One region of the Paenibacillus sp. J14 genome, then DNA from elsewhere that is predicted to be linked to it. Evidence: predicted binding sites of a transcription regulator. Region 1 holds the regulator's gene; each other region holds the start of a gene.
The links. The regulator Rex, encoded in region 1, represses fermentation and respiration genes when NADH is low (regulators of the CRP and FNR family bind a similar motif). The targets are predictions, from matches to a motif close to TTGTGAAATATTTCACAA.
Positions count from the first base shown of each region.

Region 2: a site for Rex is predicted at 4,010-4,027, ahead of M891_RS0102705 (polymer-forming cytoskeletal protein). Genes of this name have one in related genera too.
Region 3: a site for Rex is predicted at 4,386-4,403, ahead of M891_RS0113325 (DUF1641 domain-containing protein). Genes of this name have one in related genera too.

Region 1 covers NZ_JADQ01000031.1:21,994-29,415, reverse strand. Annotated here, with positions in the region: gene dinG (ATP-dependent DNA helicase DinG) at 1-1,577, shown strand, start outside; gene M891_RS0113095 (redox-sensing transcriptional repressor Rex) at 1,619-2,263, shown strand; gene M891_RS0113090 (amidohydrolase) at 2,260-3,558, shown strand; gene M891_RS0113085 (cell wall elongation regulator TseB-like domain-containing protein) at 3,619-4,104, shown strand; gene M891_RS0113080 (hypothetical protein) at 4,359-4,892, shown strand; gene M891_RS0113075 (AAA family ATPase) at 4,885-6,387, shown strand; gene M891_RS0113070 (3-hydroxyacyl-CoA dehydrogenase family protein) at 6,525-7,397, shown strand; gene M891_RS0113065 (acetate/propionate family kinase) at 7,394-7,422, shown strand, end outside.
Region 2 covers NZ_JADQ01000006.1:96,074-103,495, forward strand. Annotated here, with positions in the region: gene M891_RS0102695 (discoidin domain-containing protein) at 1-3,025, shown strand, start outside; gene M891_RS23190 (SDR family NAD(P)-dependent oxidoreductase) at 3,206-3,883, shown strand; gene M891_RS0102705 (polymer-forming cytoskeletal protein) at 4,107-4,640, shown strand; gene M891_RS0102710 (hypothetical protein) at 4,684-5,409, opposite strand; gene M891_RS0102715 (AraC family transcriptional regulator) at 5,552-6,382, shown strand; gene M891_RS0102720 (multidrug efflux MFS transporter) at 6,500-7,422, shown strand, end outside.
Region 3 covers NZ_JADQ01000032.1:11,780-19,201, forward strand. Annotated here, with positions in the region: gene cydD (thiol reductant ABC exporter subunit CydD) at 1-1,177, shown strand, start outside; gene cydC (thiol reductant ABC exporter subunit CydC) at 1,174-2,925, shown strand; gene M891_RS0113320 (LysR family transcriptional regulator) at 3,381-4,280, shown strand; gene M891_RS0113325 (DUF1641 domain-containing protein) at 4,500-4,940, shown strand; gene M891_RS0113330 (NAD(P)/FAD-dependent oxidoreductase) at 4,956-6,134, shown strand; gene gdhA (NADP-specific glutamate dehydrogenase) at 6,215-7,422, opposite strand, start outside.

The DNA of each region.
Region 1 (7,422 bases):
GCTTCTATCATCGCGCAAAACACGAAGCCGGTGTCGCGGACGTGGTGATTACGAACCACTCCAAGCTGTTTACAGACATCCAGGCGGGGCATCAGCTGCTGCCGGGCTACGAGCGATTAGTAATCGATGAAGCGCATCATTTAGAGGATGTGGCCGGCAAGCATTTGGGGATTCATATGAAGTATTTTACGGTTGTGCATACGCTGACCCGGCTGTATAAAGACAGCAAGACGGGGCAATTGGCCAACCTCCGCAGCACGCTCGAAGCGTCAGCCGCAGAGAAATCCTCGGATTGGTGTTCGGTCATCGACGGAATCTTCCCTACGCTGGTGGATGTGAAGGAGAGCTGGGACAAGCTCAGCGAGTTGCTGTTCAGCTTAATGCCTGACCGCAGTGACGCCGCCCCTGGTGATCCTGGACAGTTCGTGTACCGGTTGCTGCCGAATCGCAAGCCCAAGGATTGGGAGACGTTGACCGCGCTAGAGAATCAAATTTATGTAGGTCTCGGCGACGTGCTTCGGAAAGGGGAGCGCCTTCTGTCCGAAATCCGAGAAGAGCAGGACGATTATGCAGCGGAGAGCTTGATCACCGATATTAGCGGGTTGTTTAAAGATTTAGCCGGAGAACGGGAAGCGCTTCGTTTCTTCATGAAGCTGGAGAGCGAGGACACCGTTTATTGGATGGAAGCGAACGGGAACTTCCGCAGCCGGTCGCTGCAAATGTATGCGGTGCCGATTGATGTCAGCGCTCAGTTGAAGCAATTTTTCTTCGATCGGAAGAAGAGCGTCGTCATGACGTCTGCGACTTTATCTGTTGATAAATCGTTCCAATATATGATTGAGCAGCTTGGTTTGACGGAGGCAGCGGAAGAGGATCGGTTGATCACCGCGATGCTGCCATCGCCGTTTAATTACCGTGATCAGGCGCTGCTGGTGATTCCGCGCGATTTTCCAAGTGTGAAAGGCAGCGTGGGGGATGATCATTTCATTAACACGCTGGTTCAATCGCTGGCGGATGCCGCGGTGGCGACACAGGGGCGCATGCTAGTGCTGTTTACATCGTACAAGATGCTCAGGCAGGTGTATGACCCGCTAAAAGGACGGCTTGCAGCGGAAGGCATCACGGTGATCGGGCAAGGGATGGACAGCGGCAGCCGCACCAAGCTGACCCGGCGCTTCCAAGGGAACAGCGCATCGGTGCTGCTCGGGACAAGCAGCTTCTGGGAAGGGGTGGATATCCCTGGCGAGGCGCTGACCAGTTTAGCAATTGTACGCTTGCCGTTCCAGCCGCCAAACCATCCGCTGGTGGAAGCGAAGAGCGAACGTCTGCAGCGGGAGAAGAAGAATCCATTCATGAAGCTGTCTGTCCCGCAGGCGGTCATTCGCTTTAAGCAAGGGTTCGGACGACTTGTCCGTTCGTCGCAGGATCGCGGCATCGTGATCGTTTATGATACCCGGATCCTGGAATCATATTATGGAAAATATTTCTTATACTCATTGCCAGGACCGAAGATGGAGCATATGCCATTAACTCAAATGGTGCCGCGTATCTCGGAATGGTTAAATCCCGAAGCCTAAGCCGCTTCATAGATCGTAATGGAGAATAGGGGGAACAATGCATGAAGTCAGAGAAAATTTCGGACGCTGTCGTCCGCAGACTGCCGGTTTACCTGCGTTTCTTAAATGAACTCAGCCGCCGTGAGGTGCCAACGGTGTCCTCCCAGGAGCTTGGACAGAAGCTGGACCTGAATCCGGCCCAAATCCGTAAGGATTTGGCTTATTTCGGCGATTTTGGCCGGAAGGGGATCGGTTACGATGTCGCTTATTTGATTGAGAAAATTCAACAAATTTTAAATCTGGATCAGCAGATTAACGTCGCGCTGGTAGGCGCCGGGAATCTGGGCCAGGCCCTTTCGAATTATAATGCGTATTTGAAGGATAATATGAAGATTGTTGCGGTGTTCGACGCTTCGCCGGCGAAAATTGGTAAGCAGATCAACAACATTACGATTCAGCCGATCGAAGAGCTGGCGGAAACTGTTCGGGCGAAAAATATCCGCATTGGCATCATCACCGTACCGGATACAGAAGCCCAACGGGTGGCGGACGAGCTGGTGGCCGCCGGAATCGGTGCGATTCTGAACTTCGCGCCAACGATTCTGAAGGTTCCGCCGGAAGTTCGGATTCATGCCGCTGATTTCACCACAGATTTGCTGAGCTTGGCTTACTACTTAGAAAACGGAAAGGAAACAAGCAACGTATGAGTTGGAAATGGTTAATTAAGAACGGGACGTTTGCCGTTTTAGATGCGGAACGTCCTGTGGTTCGCGGATATATGCTCGTTGAGGGCGATACGATCAGCTATATTGGGGAAGAGCGCCCGGAAGGCGTGGAAGGCGCCGAGACTTTGGACGGCAAAGGGTTGTTATTCTTGCCGGGCCTGATCAATACCCATGGCCATGCGGCGATGTCGCTGCTGCGCGGTTACGGAGATGACATGGTGCTGCAAACCTGGCTGCAGGAGAAAATGTGGCCAATGGAAGCCAAATTTACGGCAGCGGATGTGTATGCCGGTACGGCATTGTCCGTGTTGGAAATGCTCAAGGGCGGCACGACGACGTTCCTGGATATGTACGATCATATGGACGAAGTGGCCAAAGTCGTGGAGGAATCAGGCATTCGCGCCGTGCTGATGCGCGGGGCCATCGGTTTGTGCTCCCCGGAAGAGCAAGATCAGAAGCTCAAGGAAGCGATCGCGTTTGCGCAGAACTGGCACGGCAAGGCAGAAGGACGCATCACCACGATGATGTCACCGCATGCACCGTACACCTGCCCGCCGGCCTTCATCGAGAAATTTGTGCAAGCTGCCCATGATCTCGATTTGCCAATGCATACGCATATGTCGGAGACGCGCGCCGAGGTAGAGCAGAACGTGAACGATTACGGCGTCCGTCCGGTAGAGCATTTGTTGAAGCTGGGGATGTTCTCCCGCCCAACCCTGCTTGCCCATGCGGTGCATTTGACCGACGAGGAAATCGATATCTTGGCAGCCCACGGGGTTACAATTTCGCATAACCCGGGCAGTAACTTGAAGCTGGCTAGCGGTGTCGCCCGCGTACCTGAACTCTTGAAGAAAGGCGTAGTGGTATCGCTGGGGACCGACGGTCCGGCGAGCAACAATAACCTGGATATGCTGGAGGAGATTCGTTTGGCTGCGCTGATCCATAAAGGCGTATCCGGCGATCCAACGGCGGTTCCGGCACTGGAAGCCTTGAAGATGGGAACGGAATACGGTGCAAAATCGGTCTTCTTGCAAAATACAGGCAAGCTGGCTGCAGGCATGAAGGCAGATATTATCGCCTTGAACACGGAGCAAGCCCATTTCCTGCCGAGAACAGATTATATCTCCCATACCGTTTACTCCGCTGGGGCCAAGGACGTGGAGCATGTCTGGGTGAACGGCAAGCAGGTTGTCAAACACGGGGCTTGCTTGACGCTGGATGAGGAACGTATCCGCTACGAGGCGCAGGCGGCGTTTGAGGGACTGCTGGCACGATAATGAGCGGCGCGCGGTTTCCAGAAGGAGGCTGCTTGCATAGGAAGGGAAAGGAAGAGAAGCTTGAGGAAGCGAACGAAATGGATCCTGCTGTCCCTTGTGATCCTGTTGATCGTGCTCCTGGGTCTCCACCGGTTTTATCTATACATTCATGAGGATACGTGGGAAGCCGAAAGAGCCGCCATTCAGCAGGCAAAGCAAGAGACAGATCTCGTCCGGGGCGACAAAGTTTGGAAGTCGGTATGGGATGAAGTCATCTGGGTCGTACAAGGTGAAGATGCCTCCGGTCGTCAGATGATGGTCTGGCTGCGGGAAGGACATGATCCGGAGATACGCCTACTGGCTGATGGCAAGTCCGAGAGCCAAATGCGTGAGATTATCAAACAATCGTTGCCGGGGATCCGAGTGGTTCGGCTGCTGCCAGGCATTTACAATAATCAACTGGTGTGGCAGCTGTTCTATAAAGAGAAGGACCACCATTACTACCGGTTTTTCAGTTTCACGACCGGCGAAGCTTTGCCGGAAGTGTTCACCCTGCCGAATCGTTGACGGGGAGTCTACGAATGAATCATATCTAACGGTTTCGTTGTTTAGGCGAAGAGCCTGAATGGCGGAACCGTTTTTTATGTTTGGCTTGAGAAATTGTAGCATTTCGGGTTAGAACTACTAGACTTTATTTTTAAATATATTCACACATTCCTTCGAATTTATATATACGATGTGATATACTGTTACTTGTAGTTTTGATATACGTGAATATATACAATATAGTAGATTATTTATATAGATAAGGGGGACATCACGTGAAACTGCGTATTGGACCAATTGCTGCAAGCATTGCTATTTCCGCCCTTGTTTTATTTGGTGGATGGTTCTTATATCGGCAGTGGGCGATTGAGCGTCCGCTGGAGAATATTGTGAAGAGTGTAGATGGGGTTAATCATGTCGATATGAATGTGAAGGCGGATGAGCTGGAACTGAAGCTGAATTTGAAGCCCAGGACGGATTTGGGTGAATTGGTTCGGCACATCGAAAAGAACGGGGAGAAGCAAATCGGCAGCCGTACATTGAAGCTGAATATCGAGGATCATTCCTCGCCGGAGCTTGACCAGTTGTGGGAAAATGCGATGTTTACTGTCGCTCAGGCCATGGAAAATAAGCAATATACCCAAATTACGGCTGCGCTGAAACAGATGGAGCAGGAGAACAGCAAGCTGCAGGCTACGGCGGAAATGGATGAGAAAAACGTGTACATCACCTTAACAGACGGACAATACAGCAAATTTATTATTTTGCCGCGTACGCCGGAACGGATGGGGGTGTGGCCAAATGCGTAAATGGATCATTGAAGCTGCGCTTGGCTTTATACTTGTACTCATTGTCTTTTTGGCGGTCATTGGCGTGAACATCATTCCACTCGTTACAGCTATCGTGTTATTCGGTGCGGTATTTGCCATGCTCAAAATGCGCGGCGGCATTACGATTGGAGCCGCCCAAGAACGGAAACGCAAGAAGCGCGGACCCGCGAAGCTGACCTTTGAGCAGATTGGCGGTCAGGAGAGCGCCAAGCAGGAGCTTTGCGAAGCGCTGGATTTCATGGTGCGCCATGAGGAAATCAGCAAGTTTGGCATCCGGCCGATTAAAGGGATATTGCTGACCGGTCCTCCTGGAACCGGCAAAACTTTGCTTGCCAAAGCAGCGGCGCATTATACAAACGCGGTGTTTGTGGCCGCTTCCGGCAGTGAGTTTGTAGAAATGTATGTTGGCGTGGGGGCTAGCCGGATTCGTGATCTGTTTAAAGAAGCGAGAACCCGCGCGGCCAAGGAAAACAAGGAAAACGCGATTATTTTCATTGATGAAATCGAGGTCATCGGCGGTAAACGTGAAGGCGGACAGCAGCGGGAATACGATCAAACGCTCAACCAGTTGCTTACGGAAATGGACGGCATTTATACGTCCGACACGCCGCGGATTTTGCTGATTGCTGCAACCAACCGCAAGGAGATGCTGGACAGTGCGCTGCTGCGGCCGGGCCGTTTTGACCGACATATACAAGTGGATTTGCCGGACAAGAAGGGACGCCGCCATATCCTCGAACTGCATGCCGCGAATAAACCGCTGCGGGAGGACGTCGACTTGGACAAGATCGCCGAGGAATCGTTCGGCTTCTCCGGCGCTCAGCTGGAAAGCGTAATGAATGAAGCGGCAATCTATGCGATGCGGGATGGCGTGGATCAAATCACCCAGGAACATCTGTCAGTCGCGATCGATAAAGTGCTGATGGGTGAGCAGACCGATCGTCAGGCAGCAGAGGAAGAGAAACGTCGCGTTGCTATCCACGAATTGGGCCATGCGATTGCTGCAGAGGTTGTTGCTCCGGGCAGCGTCAGTCAGGTTGCTCTAAGTCCGCGCGGAAGAGCGCTGGGTTATGTCCGGCACAATCCGCAGGACGAGAAGTACTTGTATACGAAATCGTACCTGGAAGGTCAAATCATGATCGCCTTGGCAGGGGCTGCCGCAGAAGAAATTTATTATGGCGGTCGCAGCACCGGATCAAGTAACGATTTCGAGCAGGCGTTAAAAATCGTGCATACGATGATGACGTCGGGGTTAACTGAGCTGGGGATCGTGAATATGGATATGGTGACAACTGAGGTGCTGATGAACGAAAATACTCGAATTTTGGAGGGTCTTGCGGCCAGAACGAAGCAGTTATTGGAACAGCATTCGGCAGTATTTGACAAATCCCTAGAAATTTTGTTAAAAGAAGAACGCCTTTCCGGCGAGCAATTTCGTTGTCAATTTCGTGACAGCGTCCATTTACCGGCATAAATCATGGTGCCGGTTATTTTTTTTTACTTTTTCTTCGTGCTAAGATATTATTATATGTTGGGTGTTAAAAGATGTATGTTTCGACATCTGGAAAACCATATTATGTACAGATGATGAAAGGATGGAGCGAGAGGACCATGAATTACAAACGAATTGGTGTCATCGGCGGCGGCACAATGGGTCAAGGCATCAGTGAAATGCTGGCTGCTAAAGGACTGGACGTGTTGCTCGTGGAGGAGACAGCCGATAAATTGGATCATGCCTATAACATGATCGAGACGAGTCTGGATAAACAACTCGAGAAATGGGCGATTACGAAAGCGGAGAAGAAACTGATCTTATCCCGTATTCATAAAGTTACACACTTTGCCGAACTCGGTACCTGTGATATGGTGATCGAAACCATTTCGGAAGATTTGGATGCAAAAAAAGAGGTGTTCAAGCAACTGGACCAAGTTTGTCCAAGTAACATTATTCTAGCAAGTAATACCTCCACGCTGAGTTTGACCGAGATTGCCGGCGGAACGAAATATCCGGAGCGCGTCATCGGCATGCACTTTATTTATCCTGTTGCCAAAATCAACCTGGTAGAAATCATTCGCGGTCTGAAAACTTCGGATACGACGTTTGAAGAAACGAAGCGGTTCGTTGAAGAAGTCGTTGAGAAACGCGGCATCATGGTATATGAATCTCCGGGCTTTGTCACATCCCGGATTATTTGCGTTATGATCAATGAAGCGTTGCATGTTTTGGGCGAAGGCGTTGCTTCTGCGGAAGAAATCGATGAAGCGATGCGTATGGGTTACCAATTCCAATATGGACCGCTGGAGATGGCCGACCGCTTTGGTCTGGATTCGGTGCTGGCCGCTTTGGAACGGATGTTCCGCGAATTTGGCGAGCTGAAATACCGTCCTTCCTTCGTGCTCAAGAAAATGGTTCGCGCCGGCAATTTGGGTGTAAAAACGGGCGAAGGCTTCTTTAAATACGATAAGGACGGTGACCGGCTGTGAAAGTGTTAGTTATTAATGCAGGAAG
Region 2 (7,422 bases), on a different contig from region 1:
GGATCAATTAGATGCGGATGTGTCGGGGGACATCATGAGCGATGACCCTTATTGGCAAGGCAAGAAGCTTCATCCTTTGGCGCTAGGTGTCTTGATTAGTGATCAAATTGGCGATACGGAACGGAGAGATTTCTATCTCTCGAAGCTGAAGGAAATTTTGACAGACTGGTATACCTATTCGCCGGAAGAACGATTGCACTCCTACTATTTCCATTACTCGGATGAGTGGGGCGCGATCTTCCCGTATGGCAGCGGCTTTGGCGTGAATACCGGCTTAACGGATCATCATTTCACGTACGGCTATTACATCTTTGCTTCCGCAGTTCTTGCGACGTATGACCAGCAGTTCCTTCAAGATTATCGCGATATGATCGAATTGCTGATTCGTGACTATGCGAACCCGTCAAGAACAGACAGCCAGTTCCCATGGCTCCGCAACTTTGACCCGTACGAAGGCCATTCCTGGGCAGGCGGCTATGCGGACAACCGCAGCGGCAATAACCAGGAAGCGGCCGGCGAAGCTCTGTTCAGCTGGGTCGGCGAATATATGTGGGGGCTTGTGACGGGCAATGACGAATACCGGGATACCGGGATTTGGGGCTTCACCACTGAGGAAAAAGCTGCTGAACAATATTGGTTCAACTACGATCATGACAACTGGGTGGAAGGCTTCAATCATGCAGCCGTAGGCCAAGTTTACGGCAGCGCCTATTCGTTTGGTACGTATTTCTCCGGAGATCCGGAGCAGATTTACGGCATTCACTGGCTTCCGCCGGCAGAATGGATGACTTACTATGGTCGGGACCCGCAAAAAACGAACGAGCTGTACGCCGGTTTGATTAAGGATCTCGGCGGTCAGCAAGAACGTTCCTGGCAGCACATTATTTGGCCGTTCCAATCGATCGGTGATCCGGAAGGGGCGCTGGCGAAATGGGATACCAGCCAAATGCAGCAAAACGAAGTGTTTAATGCCTACTGGTTTATTCATAGCATGGTATCGACAGGTACCCGAACTATGGATATTTGGGCAGATGATCCAGCTGTGACCGTCTATGAAAAAGATGGTGTCTACACGGCGCAAATCTGGAACCCGTCGGACAGCGCCAAATCGGTGCATTTTTATAATGCCAATGGGCCGCTTGGATCGGCAACGGTTTATGCTAAAGCCCAAGTGAAAGTGAATCCGCTTGAAGAGACGGTGCTGGACGGCCCGGATCCGTCGCAAGGCGTAAAATACGTCGATCGAAACGGATGGACGATCACGGCTTCTTCCAGCTCTGAGGATGTTGGGCGCCTTGTGGACGGCGATTTGTCTACCCGTTGGTCTTCGGGACAACTGCAAGCTCCTGGCGACTGGCTGCAAATCGACCTGGGCACGGAGCAAGCGTTTGATACGTTGTTTATGAACTCCGGCACCAACTGGGGCGACTATGCGCATGGTTATGAAGTTTACGTATCGGCGGATGGCGAGAACTGGAATGAACCGGTAGCAACAGGTACTGGGGTATCGCCAAGCTTGGTTGTATCCTTCGATAAGCAACTGGCTCGTTATATCAAGATTGTGCTGACAGAGCCTGCTGACAGTTGGTGGTCGATTACGGAGCTGAAGCTGGCTGAATTCAGCAATATGGAACCTGTAACGCCGCCAGTGACAGAACCGCAGCCAGATCCGGAACCACAACCGGAGCCCGAACCACAACCGGAGCCCGAACCACAGCCAGAACCGCAACCGGATGAACCTGAACCGCAGCCAGATCCGGAGCCGCAGCATCCATTGCCATCGGACGGTTCTCTAGCAGACCATTCTGGATGGGTTGTGACTGCCTCCTCCTCGCAAGGCCGGGATGTACCGGCTAACATGCTGGATGGCAATCGCGACACGCTTTGGACGAATGGACGCGATCAGGCGAAGGGACAATGGGTGAAAGTGGATTTAGGCGCAGTATATCAATTTGATTCTCTCGTGCTTGATCCTGGTCATGCCAGTGATGATTATCCGCGTTCCTATCTTCTCTATGTCTCCTACGACGGGGAGAACTGGGGCAAGCCGGTGATCGGCGGTCAAGGGCAATCGGGCCGCATGTCGATTACATTCCCGACACAAACGGCTCGTTATCTCAAGCTGGTTCAAACCGGCGAAGCTAACCGTTGGTGGTCGATTGCCGAGCTTAACGTCTATGATTACGGTATCGGCAAGCAACAGGAACTGATTCCTGACGGTTGGTCCGTTACAGCTTCTTCCGGTGAAGAAGCAGAAGCGATGCTGGACGGCAACGAAGCAACTCGCTGGACGAGCGGCCGCGAGCAAAGCGGCGGCGAATGGTTCGAACTGGATTTGGGTACGGCCCTGCCCGTGGACCAAATCGTCATGGACAGTGCGCATAGCCACGAGGATTATGCGCGCGGATATGAGGTATACGTCTCGCTGGACGGTCAATCCTGGGGCGAACCTGTCGCTGCGGGGCAAGGAGATGGCCCCGTCGTAACGGCAGCCTTCCCGCTGCAGACGGCCCGTTACCTTAAAGTCGTACAAACGGGGACCGATTCGCATTGGTGGTCTATTCATGATGTGAAGGTATTTACCGCTGATTCGACGCCATGGATTGCAGAACCGTTAGCGGGAGAGGACGATTTCCTTAATGTGCTGGACCGTTCTGGATGGATGGTTACCGCTTCTACCACAGCGGATATCTCGGAGATGTTGGATGACAATTTGCGCAGCCGCTGGACGTCCGGTGAGGCGCAAACACCAGGCCAATGGATTCAGATTGATCTGGGCGGCCTGCGGACGATCAGCAAACTGAGCATGGACTCGGGCGAGAGCGGCAACGACTATGCTCGCAGCTATCAAGTCCTTGCCTCGGAGAACGGGGTGGACTGGACGTTGGTTGCTGAGGATGTCGGAACGAGCAAACAGATCGTAACGACCTTCCCTCGGCAAACGGCGCGTTATGTGAAAATCATCCAAACCTCCACGACGCCATCGTGGTGGTGGTCGATCGCCGAGTTAAATCTCTATCGGTAAAAGTTGAATAGAAGTAAGTAAGAATGACGCAGCTCCCGGACGGATACTTCCGTTACCGGGAGCTGTTTTTTTGAGTTTATAATTCGAGAACGATAAATCTAAAATAATAATTTACCGAACGTTCTCATTATGATAAACTCAGGATGAAAGGAGGAAGCGTCCAATTGCAGCCTTTCGTCAATGAACACAGGCCGGGATCAGGAGAAATTGAATAAAGCTGTTGCAGCGTTGGGTAGTGCCAACACGATTGGCGTAGTGTCAGACGCATCAGATCCAGAGGGTGCTGAGAAAGCCGTCGCGGCAGCGGTTGACGGCTTTGGCCGGTTAGACATCGTGTTCGCGAACGCCGGTATCAGCGGCAACACGCCGCTTGGCAGTGCAGATCCATCCTTGTTCAAGAAGATCCTTGATGTGAACATCGCCGGAGTGTTCTTTACAGTTCAAGCAGCTTCCGCATATTTGAAAGAAGGCGGATCGGTGATTTTAAACGGCTCCGTGTTGGCAAAGGCAGGCCATCCAGGATATGCAGCTTATGCAGCAAGTAAAGGAGCGGTTACCAGCATGGCACGGGTATTGGTGGCAGAGTTCGCGCCGCGGGGAATCCGCGTGAACACCGTTGTTCCTGGCGCAACGAAGACACCGATTTGGGGGGATACATCGGTTCCGGAATTTAGCCCGCTCGAAGAATATTTGAAGCAAAGTATCCCGCTCAACCGGATGGGGAAACCGGAAGAATTGGCGAATGCGGTGTTATTCCTAGCTTCGGATGATTCATCTTACGTCACTAGTGCAGAATTCAGCGTGGACGGGGGCGCAGGCTCTTCGCCAATGGGGACGCCAGCACATCAGCTCGACTGAACGAAGTATGAAAAACATCTCCCGTGAGGGAGTTCATATAGATACAAGCCGGCCAGGGAGTTGGTCGGCTTCCATTACGAAAATTTAGAGGAGGGAATGTCAAAGATGAACAAGCTGTGACTAGCAATGTGAAATTTCGCACATATAAGTGAAAAAAATCACATTATCAAAAACCACTTTTTTTTATAATTCAAACTGAAGAGAAAAACAGGAGGGAAACAATATGAAAATGGTCAAAGGATTGGTTGTTGCCGGGCTTGCTGCGGCTCTGCTGGCAGGATGCGGTTCAAATGACGGGAACTCGGCGGCTAACGCCAATAAACCAGCGGATGCTACGACATCGGCTTCAATCGTCAATCAATCGGATGCATTCGTGAATGCAGTGAGTGAGAAAGGGACTTGGATCATCGCCATTCTCAACGACTTGACGGTGGATCAAGATGTTGTTGTTGCTGGCGAATTCCACGATAAAAACGATGCTTCGAAAGACATCTACCGGAAGATCGCATTGTATGCGCAAGATGAAGACCACAACGTGACCGCTTCTTACACCTTAACCGTTCCGAAATTGACGGTTCAAAGTGAAAACCTGAGAATTCAAGGCGGTACCGTAAAAGGTGATGTCTATGTTGAAGCGAACGGCTTCAACCTGTACGAAAACGCTACGATCGACGGTAACCTTTACTTCGCCAATGCCGACGTGCAAGCCAGCGCGAAAATCGACGGTAAAGTAACAGGGGCAACGGAAGTGAAATAACAGCAAACCCAAAGGCCAACCTCATGAGGTTGGCCTTATTTTTTTAGATGAAGAACGATTGGACGAACACATAGATCCCTATACCAATAATCGCGATACCGCTGATTTTGCACGAGAGATAATAGAAATCACTTGGCTCCGCCTCACGCACCCATAACCAGTGGAAGGAGAGATGAAACAAGAGGATTTGCAGCTTCTCAAAGCGGAATAAGCTCCATCCGAATAGCATAAGCGCATAGGAACCGTAATAGAGCAGCAAGACCCCCTGTTTGCTGTGGTATTCGGGAAAGGCGGCTCGAACGATCATACTTGGGCTGTACAAGCCTACTTGTTCGTCGATAGGTTGAGGGGCACCATTGATGTTCCAGGAGATTTCAGGGACCCATTCGCCCTGCTGGTCCAGCCACAATAATATCTTGTTGTGTGCTTCTACCCGAAACCGCTCCCCTGAAGGATAGATCACTTCATAGCGGGGAATTGATTGATCTTCCAGAACGTGGACCTCGTATTCTTGCCGCTCGATGATTACCCGCTTTTGGCCCGGTTCATCACTGTTCATGACCACGACCTCTTGACCGTTATGGGCTCGATACGTCACCGCCTGCGGCTCCTGAAGGATCGGTCTGAATTTGTCCCCATGCAGATAAAACACCGATTCCGAAAAATAAGGCGCTGTCCAAACGCTAATCCCAATCATCACGAGGAGTGAAATGATTAACTGAGCCCGAGTCGTCCTTATCCACTGGATGAACCAAGGTTTTCCCCCCACATGATTTCCTCCCCTAATCAGATACTATATTTACGTCTCCACACGGCGGAGGTTGCGGTTTACCGGTACGTATGGTCTAATCGCAGTAGCTGTAAACTGCATAGAAACTTCACAGGAAGTCTCATTGAGGAGGCGAGCGGTGATGAACCTGAACCATCTGCATTTTCATATCCATTATTGCAACAGTAAACAGCCGAATGACGGTAAACAGCTAAGAAGCAGCATCCGTAGAACACTTACGCATCACGAATTGCTGCTCGTCACCGGGGGGAAGGGCAGTATTACGTTGGACCGCAAAAAACTTCTCGTTCAAGAAGGCATGTTATTCTACATCCACGCGGGTCTCCCTCATCACATACAGATGGACGAAACCGATCCGATCTGTTTCTATTCCGTCCATTTTAGTTATGCGGGCATCCGCTTTGATGACGGGAACTGGTCCATTGGGCAGGAAACTGAGCGTTTACCGCTTCCGTCCATGCAGGTGCTGCAAAACGGTTATCTGGTCGAGGATGCCTTTCGCCGTTTGGCGGCTGCTTGGTTCACTAAATTGCCAGGGTATGAGCTGCTGACGAGAGCGGGACTGGAGCAACTGCTGTATGAAATCTTGGTCCATGCACAAAGACAAAATCAGAACCACGCGGTTGCCCTCAAAGTGGAGAAAGTGATTCAGTACATGCGTGAGCATCTGGGCGAGCGGCTTACGTTGGCAGAGCTGTCGGAACTGGTGCATTTGTCTACGTATTACCTGTCACGAGCCTTTAAACAGACGACCGGATTTACCGTCATTGAGTACTTTAACAAACTAAAAATTGATAAAGCCAAAGAGTTGATCCTTGAAAGTGATAAAAAAATTAAAGATATTGCGTTGGAGCTTGGTTTCGCCGATGAATTCTATTTCAGCCGCATCTTTAAACGGACCGAAGGGATGAGCCCATCGGAATTTTATAGCAAAATCGTCCATGGAGTTTAAGATAATGCATGGAGTATAGCTAGTCTTCGCGCTAATATTGTTCTGCAAGAATGTTCATCTTAACGTTCATCTGCACGCGCAGAGGACAGGGGGTTACAGAAAGAAGGCTTAAAGGGTATGCCGATTTGGAAAAGAAATTTGATCGTATGCTGGTTCGGCATGTTTGTGACCGGCATAGGCATGAGCCAGCTTGCACCGATCTTGCCGCTATACATCAAAGAGCTGGGGGTGGATCAGGCGGATGCGGTGTCCCGGTATTCCGGACTAGCCTTCGGCATTACGTTTATCGTCTCGGCGATTTTCTCGCCGATTTGGGGTCTTGCGGCGGATAAATTTGGCCGGAAACCGATGCTCTTACGGGCCAGCCTCGGGATGGCGATTGTCATTGGATGCATGGGGTTTGTCACCAATGTCCATATGCTGATCTTCCTTCGTTTCCTGCAGGGCATCATCACCGGCTACAGCACTGCTTGTACGACATTGATTGCTACTCAGACGGACAAAGCCCATGCCGGTTGGGCACTAGGACTCTTGTCTACGTCCAACATCGCCGGCTCGCTGCTAGGTCCAACGATCGGCGGCTTTATCGCTGAACATGCCGGGATTGAAGAGACCTTTTTCTTAACTGGCGGACTGATGTTAATCGCCTTCATAACGACGTTATTGTTCGTTAAAGAGACGTTTGTACGGTCGGAAGTGAAGGTGGCAGGCATGAAGGAAGTATGGAGTGCGTTGCCGGAAAAAGGCTTGACGGTGACGCTGTTTGCTACGTTTTTTATGCTGAGTGTTGCAATGTATTCGGTGGAGCCGGTCCTTACCGTTTATGTGAATGAAATCTCCCGTAACAGCAGCCATGTGGCGTTGCTGGCAGGTATCATCTTCTCGGCATCCGGGTTGGCCAATATCTTGGCAGCACCTAAGCTAGGCAAGCTGTCCGACCGGATTGGCGCCCATAAAGTGATGCTGGCAGCGCTCTTGGTCTCGGGGATCTTGTTTGTCCCGCAGGCGATGGCACGCAATCCCTGGGAGTTGATGGGGCT
Region 3 (7,422 bases), on a different contig from region 1:
GTACCGGACGTTGTCGAACCATTTCGTGGATTCGCTGCGCGGGCTGGAGACGCTGAAGTTCTTGGGGCGCAGCAAATCGCACATCACATCCATCGACCGGGTTAGCGATGCGTACCGGTCGGCGACGATGAAGACGTTGCGGGTTGCCTTTCTGTCTTCGTTTGCCTTGGACTTCTTTACGATGTTATCCGTCGCTTCGGTGGCGGTCAGCCTGGGCCTTCGATTGGTGAATGGGGAGATGGTATTGCTGCCGGCCTTAACCGTACTAATTCTGGCGCCGGAGTATTTCCTGCCCGTTCGGATGGTAGGTGCAGACTTCCATGCTACCCAAGACGGGAAGGCCGCAGGCGAAGCCATGAACGAGATCATTGCTGCCGCGGATGAGGAGGCAGCGAAGGCGGCACCGGTTCCTGCAGGAATGAACTGGACGTGGGGGCCGGAAAGCACGCTGAGCCTGCGCGGGATTGGAGTCGTTCACGAGGAGGAAGCGAAGCCTTCCTTAGCCGAGGTGAACCTGACGTTGGGCGGCATGGGCAAAATCGGCATCATCGGCGAAAGCGGGGCCGGCAAATCGACATTGATCGATGTGCTTGGCGGTTTTCTGCGGCCAACTTCGGGCCGGTTGGTGCTGAACGGCACCGAACTGGGGGATTTGAGTGCGCAGGGCTGGCGGGAGCAAATCACCTATATCCCGCAGAAGCCGTATATTTTCAGTGGGACGTTGGAAGAGAATATCCGCTTTAATGCGCCGGAAGCGACGCGAGAAGAGGTGGAACGCGCGGCGGCAGCTGCTGGTCTGGATGGGCTCGTGCTCAGCTTGCCGGGCGGATTGAACGAGCAGATTGGCGGCGGCGGCCGGCCTCTGAGCGGCGGTCAGGAGCAACGTGTGGCGTTAGCCCGGGCTTTGCTTAGCAAGCGGCCAGTCATTTTGCTTGATGAACCTACGGCGCATTTGGACATCGAGACGGAATATGAGCTGAAGCACACGATGCTGCCTCTGTTTGAAGGGAAGCTGGTAATTTTGGCGACCCATCGAATGCATTGGATGCGCGAAATGGATCGGATCATGGTTATGGAGCAAGGCCGCGTCGTCGAGGCAGGGACGCATGCCGAGCTGATGGCCAAGCGCGGAGCATATTATCGGTTGGCGGCGGCGCAGCGGGAGGAGATCAAATGAAGCAGGAGTCCTGGGTTTGGCCTTATTTTCGGTTATATAGCGGCCGGTTTGCGTTATATCTGATTCTGGGCGTGTTAACGCTGGTTTCCGCCGGGATGTTGATGTTCACTTCCGGGTTCTTGATCTCGAAATCGGCGTTGCAGCCCTATAATATCTTGCTTGTGTATGTACCGATCGTTGGCGTTCGCACGTTTGGGATCGGGCGGGCGGTGATTCATTATGTCGAACGGTTGGTTGGACATGACACAGTGCTGCGGATTTTGGCGAAAATGCGCGTGCGGCTCTATCGCGTGCTGGAACCGCAGGCTTTGTTCATCCGCTCCCGATTCCGGACGGGCGATATTCTTGGCGCCCTTGCCGATGATATTGAGCAGCTGCAGAACGTGTATATCCGCACCGTCTTTCCGAGCGTAGTGGCGTTGATCCTCTATGCGGCCGTGATCGTGGCCATGGGCGTGTTCGACGTGACGTTTTCACTGCTGTTAGCTGCGTATATCCTTGTGCTCGTCGTCGTGCTTCCGTACATTTCGCTGCGGTTGACGAAGCGGACGAACGAGGAGGTCAAGCAAGAACGGAACGGGCTGTACCAGAAGCTGACCGATGCCGTCATGGGGATCGGCGATTGGGTGATCAGCGGCCGTTCGGCGGAGTTCCTTCAATCGTATGAGCAAGACGAGGCTGCCGTTGCGCGGAAGGACCGCAAGCTGCGGGCTTGGGCACGCTGGCGCAGCTTTATCGGTCACTTGGTTGTAGGCCTCGTCGTCGTATCGATGGTGTATTGGGCCGGCGGCGAAGCTGCGGCTGGCCGGATCGACGCTACGCTGATTGCGGCGTTTGTGCTGATCGTGTTCCCGCTGTCGGACGCGTTCCTGCCGGTGTCCGAAGCAGTGGAGCGCACGCCGCAATACCGCGTGTCCCTGGACCGGCTTGCGCGGATCTCGGGCGGCGACAGCGCTAGTGCCAGCCGAGCGGCGGCAGGCGGCTCGCAGCCGGGCGCAGCGGGCGAGCCGATCCGCCCCGCCGAGGTGCGGCTGCGCGGCGTGCGCTTCGCCTACGCCGCGGAGGACGCCGACTCCGTGGACGGCGTCTCGCTGGACATCCCGCAGGGCAAGCGGGTGATGGTGATCGGCCGCAGCGGCGCCGGCAAGTCGACGCTGCTGAAGCTGATCCAGGGGGCGCTTGCCCCAAGCGCAGGCACGGTTGAAATTAACGGCATCCCTGCCGCCGCCTACGGCGAGCGGATGCCGGAAGTCATCTCCGTGCTGAATCAAAGCCCCCACCTGTTCGACACCACGGTGGCGAACAACATCCGGCTCGGCCGGCCTTCGGCTACGGACGAGGAGATTGCGCGGGCCGCGCAGGCGGCGCAGCTCGGCTCGTTGATCGCGGCGCTGCCACAGGGACTGAACACGCCGATGCGGGAGACCGGCCAGCGGTTCTCCGGCGGCGAACGGCAGCGCGTCGCTCTGGCGCGGATCCTCCTGCAGGACACGCCGGTGCTCATCCTCGATGAGCCAACCGTCGGCCTCGATCCGCGCACGGAACGCGAGCTGCTGGCGACGATCTTCCGCACGACGCAGGGCAAGTCGCTCATCTGGGTGACGCACCACCTCGTGGGTGCCGAGAAGATGGATGAGATCGTGTTCATGGAGCACGGACGGATCGTGATGCGCGGCACCCACGCGGAGCTGCTGGCCCGCGAACCGCGGTACCGCAATTTATACCGGCTGGATTGTCCGGAGGAGTAAGACGCATACTAGAATAAGGCGGCGATGCATGGGGAACCGGCATCGCCGTTTTTTATAGGCGGAAGAAAGGTACAGTAAGGCAGGCGAACTGCAAAAGTACAGTTGAGTTCGGGAAACATACGCCTAATATGCCTCTTAACTGCAAAAGTGCAGTTGATTTCGCCCAAATTCGCCTTGGAATCACGATTTTGCTGAACTGAATGGCACTTTTACATTCCGTTGCCCTTTTTCGGCGCAAAACGGGTGGGATGAACTGCATTTTTACACTTGGCAGAGCGTTGGTGGCGCTTAGGGCGACTTATGATTTATTAAATCGCCTTTTCTGCTTCCGTTTTCATATAGGAGCCGATATAATGGTTCTTAATATATTTACATGAGGTGTAAGCTATAAGGGTTTGGGTTTGGTCAATCCCAATCGGATATAGCGTGAAAAATGCAGCGAACGGGGTGAGGGGATGGAGCTCAGACAAATCCAATACTTTATTGAGGCGGCTAAGCTCGAGCATGTGACGGAAGCGTCGTATGCGCTGCATGTGTCGCAGTCGGCGGTCAGTCGGCAAATCTTTAAGCTGGAGGCGGAGCTGGGCGTCGATCTGTTTGTCCATGAAGGCCGGAAGGTGAAGCTGACGCCGATCGGTCGGCAGTTCCTGCAGCATATGGAGCAAATGATGAAGGTTCTTGAGCAGGCGCGCCAGGAAATCAACGAGTATCTGGATCCGGAGCGCGGGACCGTCCGCATCGGGTTCCCGAGCAGTCTGGCGGCCAACCTGGTGCCCACGGTGGTCTCGGCGTTTCGGCGCCGGTATCCGGAGGTGCATTTTCAACTGCAGCATGGATCCTACCGGGAGTTGCTGGACTGGGTCGGCGGCGGCGTGATGAATCTGGCCATGATTGGTCCGGTGCCCCAAGGGGAACCGCAAGTCACCGGCGAGGTGTTGTTCCGCGAAAGGTTCAAGGTGCTGTTGCCTGCCGGACATCGTTTGGCTGACCGCGAATCCGTCGGGCTGGACGAACTGCGGGAGGATGTGTTCGTATTATTCCCAAAAGGCTTTGTCCTGCGGGAAATCGTGGTTGACGCCTGCGATCAAATTGGATTCCAGCCGAAGGTATCATTTGAAGGAGATGATCTGGATGCGATCAAGGGGTTGGTGTCCGCCGGATTGGGGCTGACGCTGCTTCCCGAGATTGCGCTTGGTGAGCATATTCCTTCCACAATCGTATCGCTGCCAATGAGCGAGCCGCAGGTCACTCGGGACGTTGGGGTGATCATTCCAGCGAATCGCGAACTCGCGCCAACGGAAAAACTGTTTTATGATTTTTTGAAGGAAAATTTGCCGTCGTCATGCGGAATTTAGGATTCATCGAAAAATGATATCGATAAGGGCCGTGAATTTTGTCACTTGCACGGTCCTTTTTTCTTGAAAATGTGTTACAATTTACTCGGATTGTTCAGGTTTAAGATGTGCAAATTTTCACTAACTCAAAATGGGTTAGAGGCATCCAAAGGAGGAACACTATGCTTGAACAGCAGTTCGGCAAGCGAATCCTCAGATTATCGCAAAGGAGAATCGAATATGTCAGAGACAGTTACTGAAACAAAAACGGAGCAATCCGTAGCTGGTACCGCAAGTGGGCAGCAGGAGCTCCTGGAGCAGCTCTTAAAGCCGGAGGTGCAGCAATCGCTGACCGCTCTGGTAGAGCAGCTTCCAAAATTAAATGAGCTCGTTGGGGTTTTGACGAAAACGTATGATTTTGCCAAAGCGGTGGCAACGGATGAAATCCTGAAGAATGATACGGTTGGCGCCATTTCGGAAATTGCCGGCCCAGTGGTAGGCAAGGTGAAGCATTTGGCTGCTAACGTGATCGAAGCGAAGGATCGCGCAGAGGAAAGCCAAGAAGTGATTGGCGTGTTTGGGTTGATGAAGATGTTGAAGGACCCGCAAACGCAAAAGCTGCTCCGATTCGTTAACGCCTACCTTCAAGTGTCCGGTGAACGGGACCGCCAACAAAACTAACGGAGGAATACGATTATGTCAAAACATATTTTAATTTTGGGCGCCGGCTATGGCGGCGTACTCAGCGCATTGTCGGCCCGTAAGTTTATGGATAAATCGCAGGCGCGGATCACGGTGGTTAACCAATATCCGACGCATCAAATCATTACAGAGCTGCATCGCCTTGCTGCGGGCAGCATTTCCGAACGCGCGGTTTCCTTGCCGCTTAATAAGCTGTTTAAAGGCAAAGATATCGATTTGCGGATCGCGAAAGTAGAGAGTTTTTCGGTGGATAAAAAAGAAGTGAAGCTCTCCGACGGCACCGTGTTGTCCTATGACGCACTGGTTGTTGGTCTGGGCAGCATTACGGCGTACTTTGGCATCCCAGGCTTGGAGAAGCACAGCATGGTGCTGAAATCGGCGGACGATGCCAAACGGATCTATGCGCATATCGAATCGCGGATTCGCGAATATGCGGCAAGCGGCAACGAAGCCGATGCTACGATCGTGATCGGCGGCGGCGGATTGACCGGCGTCGAGCTGGTTGGGGAAATCGCCGATAAGCTGCCAGAGTTGACGAAGAAATACGGCGTACCGCAAAGCGACATCAAGCTCCTGCTCGTAGAAGCTGGACCAAAGATCTTGCCAGTGTTGCCGGATGCGCTGATCGAACGCGCGACTGCCAGCCTTGAGAAACGCGGCGTGAAGTTCCTAACTGGCTTGCCGGTAACCAATGTGGAGGGCAACACCATCGATCTCAAGGATGGTCAAAAGATCGTCGCCAACACCTTTGTTTGGACCGGCGGCGTGCAAGGCAATCCGCTGGTTGGCGAATCGGGACTGGAAGTCAACCGCGGCCGTGCTTCGGTGAATGAATTCTTGCAGTCCGTCTCTCATCCAGACGTATTCGTTGCAGGTGACAGTGCCGTATTTATGGGCCCGGACGGTCGTCCTTATCCGCCAACGGCGCAAATCGCTTGGCAAATGGGTGAGCTGATCGGTTACAACCTGTTCGCTTACCTTAACGGCAAGACGATGAACGCATTCAGCCCGATTAACTCCGGTACGCTGGCCTCGCTTGGCCGCAAAGACGCTGTAGCGACAATCGGGGCAAGCAATACCCAGTTGCGCGGCTTGCCAGCTACGTTGATGAAGGAAGCAAGTAACATCCGGTATTTGTCCCACATCAAAGCGCTGGATGCTTTAGCTTACTAAACGCCTTAAATATAAAGAGTCGCCCAGGAGGTTATATCCTCGGGGCGACTCTTTTTTTTCGTTATTCCACACTGCTTGGTTTATACTACTCCGTGAGCGATCATGGCGTCAGCAACCTTCAGGAAGCCGGCAATGTTGGAGCCGACAACTAGGTTGTCGTCATACCCGTATTCTCTAGCTGCGTTTACGCTGCTGCGATAGATGTTGCGCATAATGTCCTTCAGCTTAGCATCCACTTCCTCAAACGACCAGGCGAGTCTTGCGCTGTTTTGCGCCATTTCCAGAGCGGAAACAGCAACCCCGCCGGCATTGGCAGCTTTCGCTGGTCCGAAGTATACGCCATTGTTCAAATAAACTTCGATGGCTTCCAGCGTAGACGGCATGTTGGCCCCTTCAGCGACATATTTGACGCCGTTGGCCACCAATAGTTTCGCGGAGGCTTCATTGATTTCGTTCTGTGTTGCACAAGGCAAAGCGATGTCGCAAGGGATGCTCCAGATATTTTGGCAACCTTCTACATATTCCGCAGTTGGATGCTCGTTCACATATTCCTTGATCCGTTTGCGCTCGACTTCTTTCAAACGCTTCACGGTTGCCAGATTAATGCCGTTCTTGTCGTACACATATCCGTTCGAATCACTGCAAGCTACAACTTTCGCGCCAAGCTGCTGCGCTTTCTCAATCGCGTAGATCGATACGTTCCCGGAACCGGAGACAACAACGGTTTTTCCGACGAAGCTGTCGCCCCGGCTTGCCAGCATTTCGTTGGTGAAGTAAACCAGCCCGTAGCCGGTAGCTTCGGTCCGCGTCAAGCTGCCGCCATAGTTCAGGCCCTTCCCGGTCAGAACGCCGGTTTCATTGCCATACAGCCGTTTGTATTGGCCGAACATGTAGCCGATCTCGCGAGCACCTACGCCGATATCGCCTGCAGGCACGTCGGTATCTGGACCGATGTATTTGGACAACTCGGTCATGAAGCTTTGCGTAAAGCGCATCACTTCAAGATCGGATTTGCCTTTCGGGTCGAAGTCCGATCCGCCTTTGCCGCCGCCGATCGGTTGACCGGTCAATGAGTTCTTGAAAATTTGTTCAAACCCTAGAAATTTGATGATGCTGGCATTTACAGATGGATGAAAACGAAGTCCGCCTTTATAAGGACCAATCGCGCTGTTGAATTGAACCCGGAAGCCTCGGTTCACTTGGACTTTGCCTTGGTCATCGACCCAAGGAACGCGGAAGGTGATCATTCGTTCCGGCTCGACGATGCGTTCAAGAATCCCATGCTCTT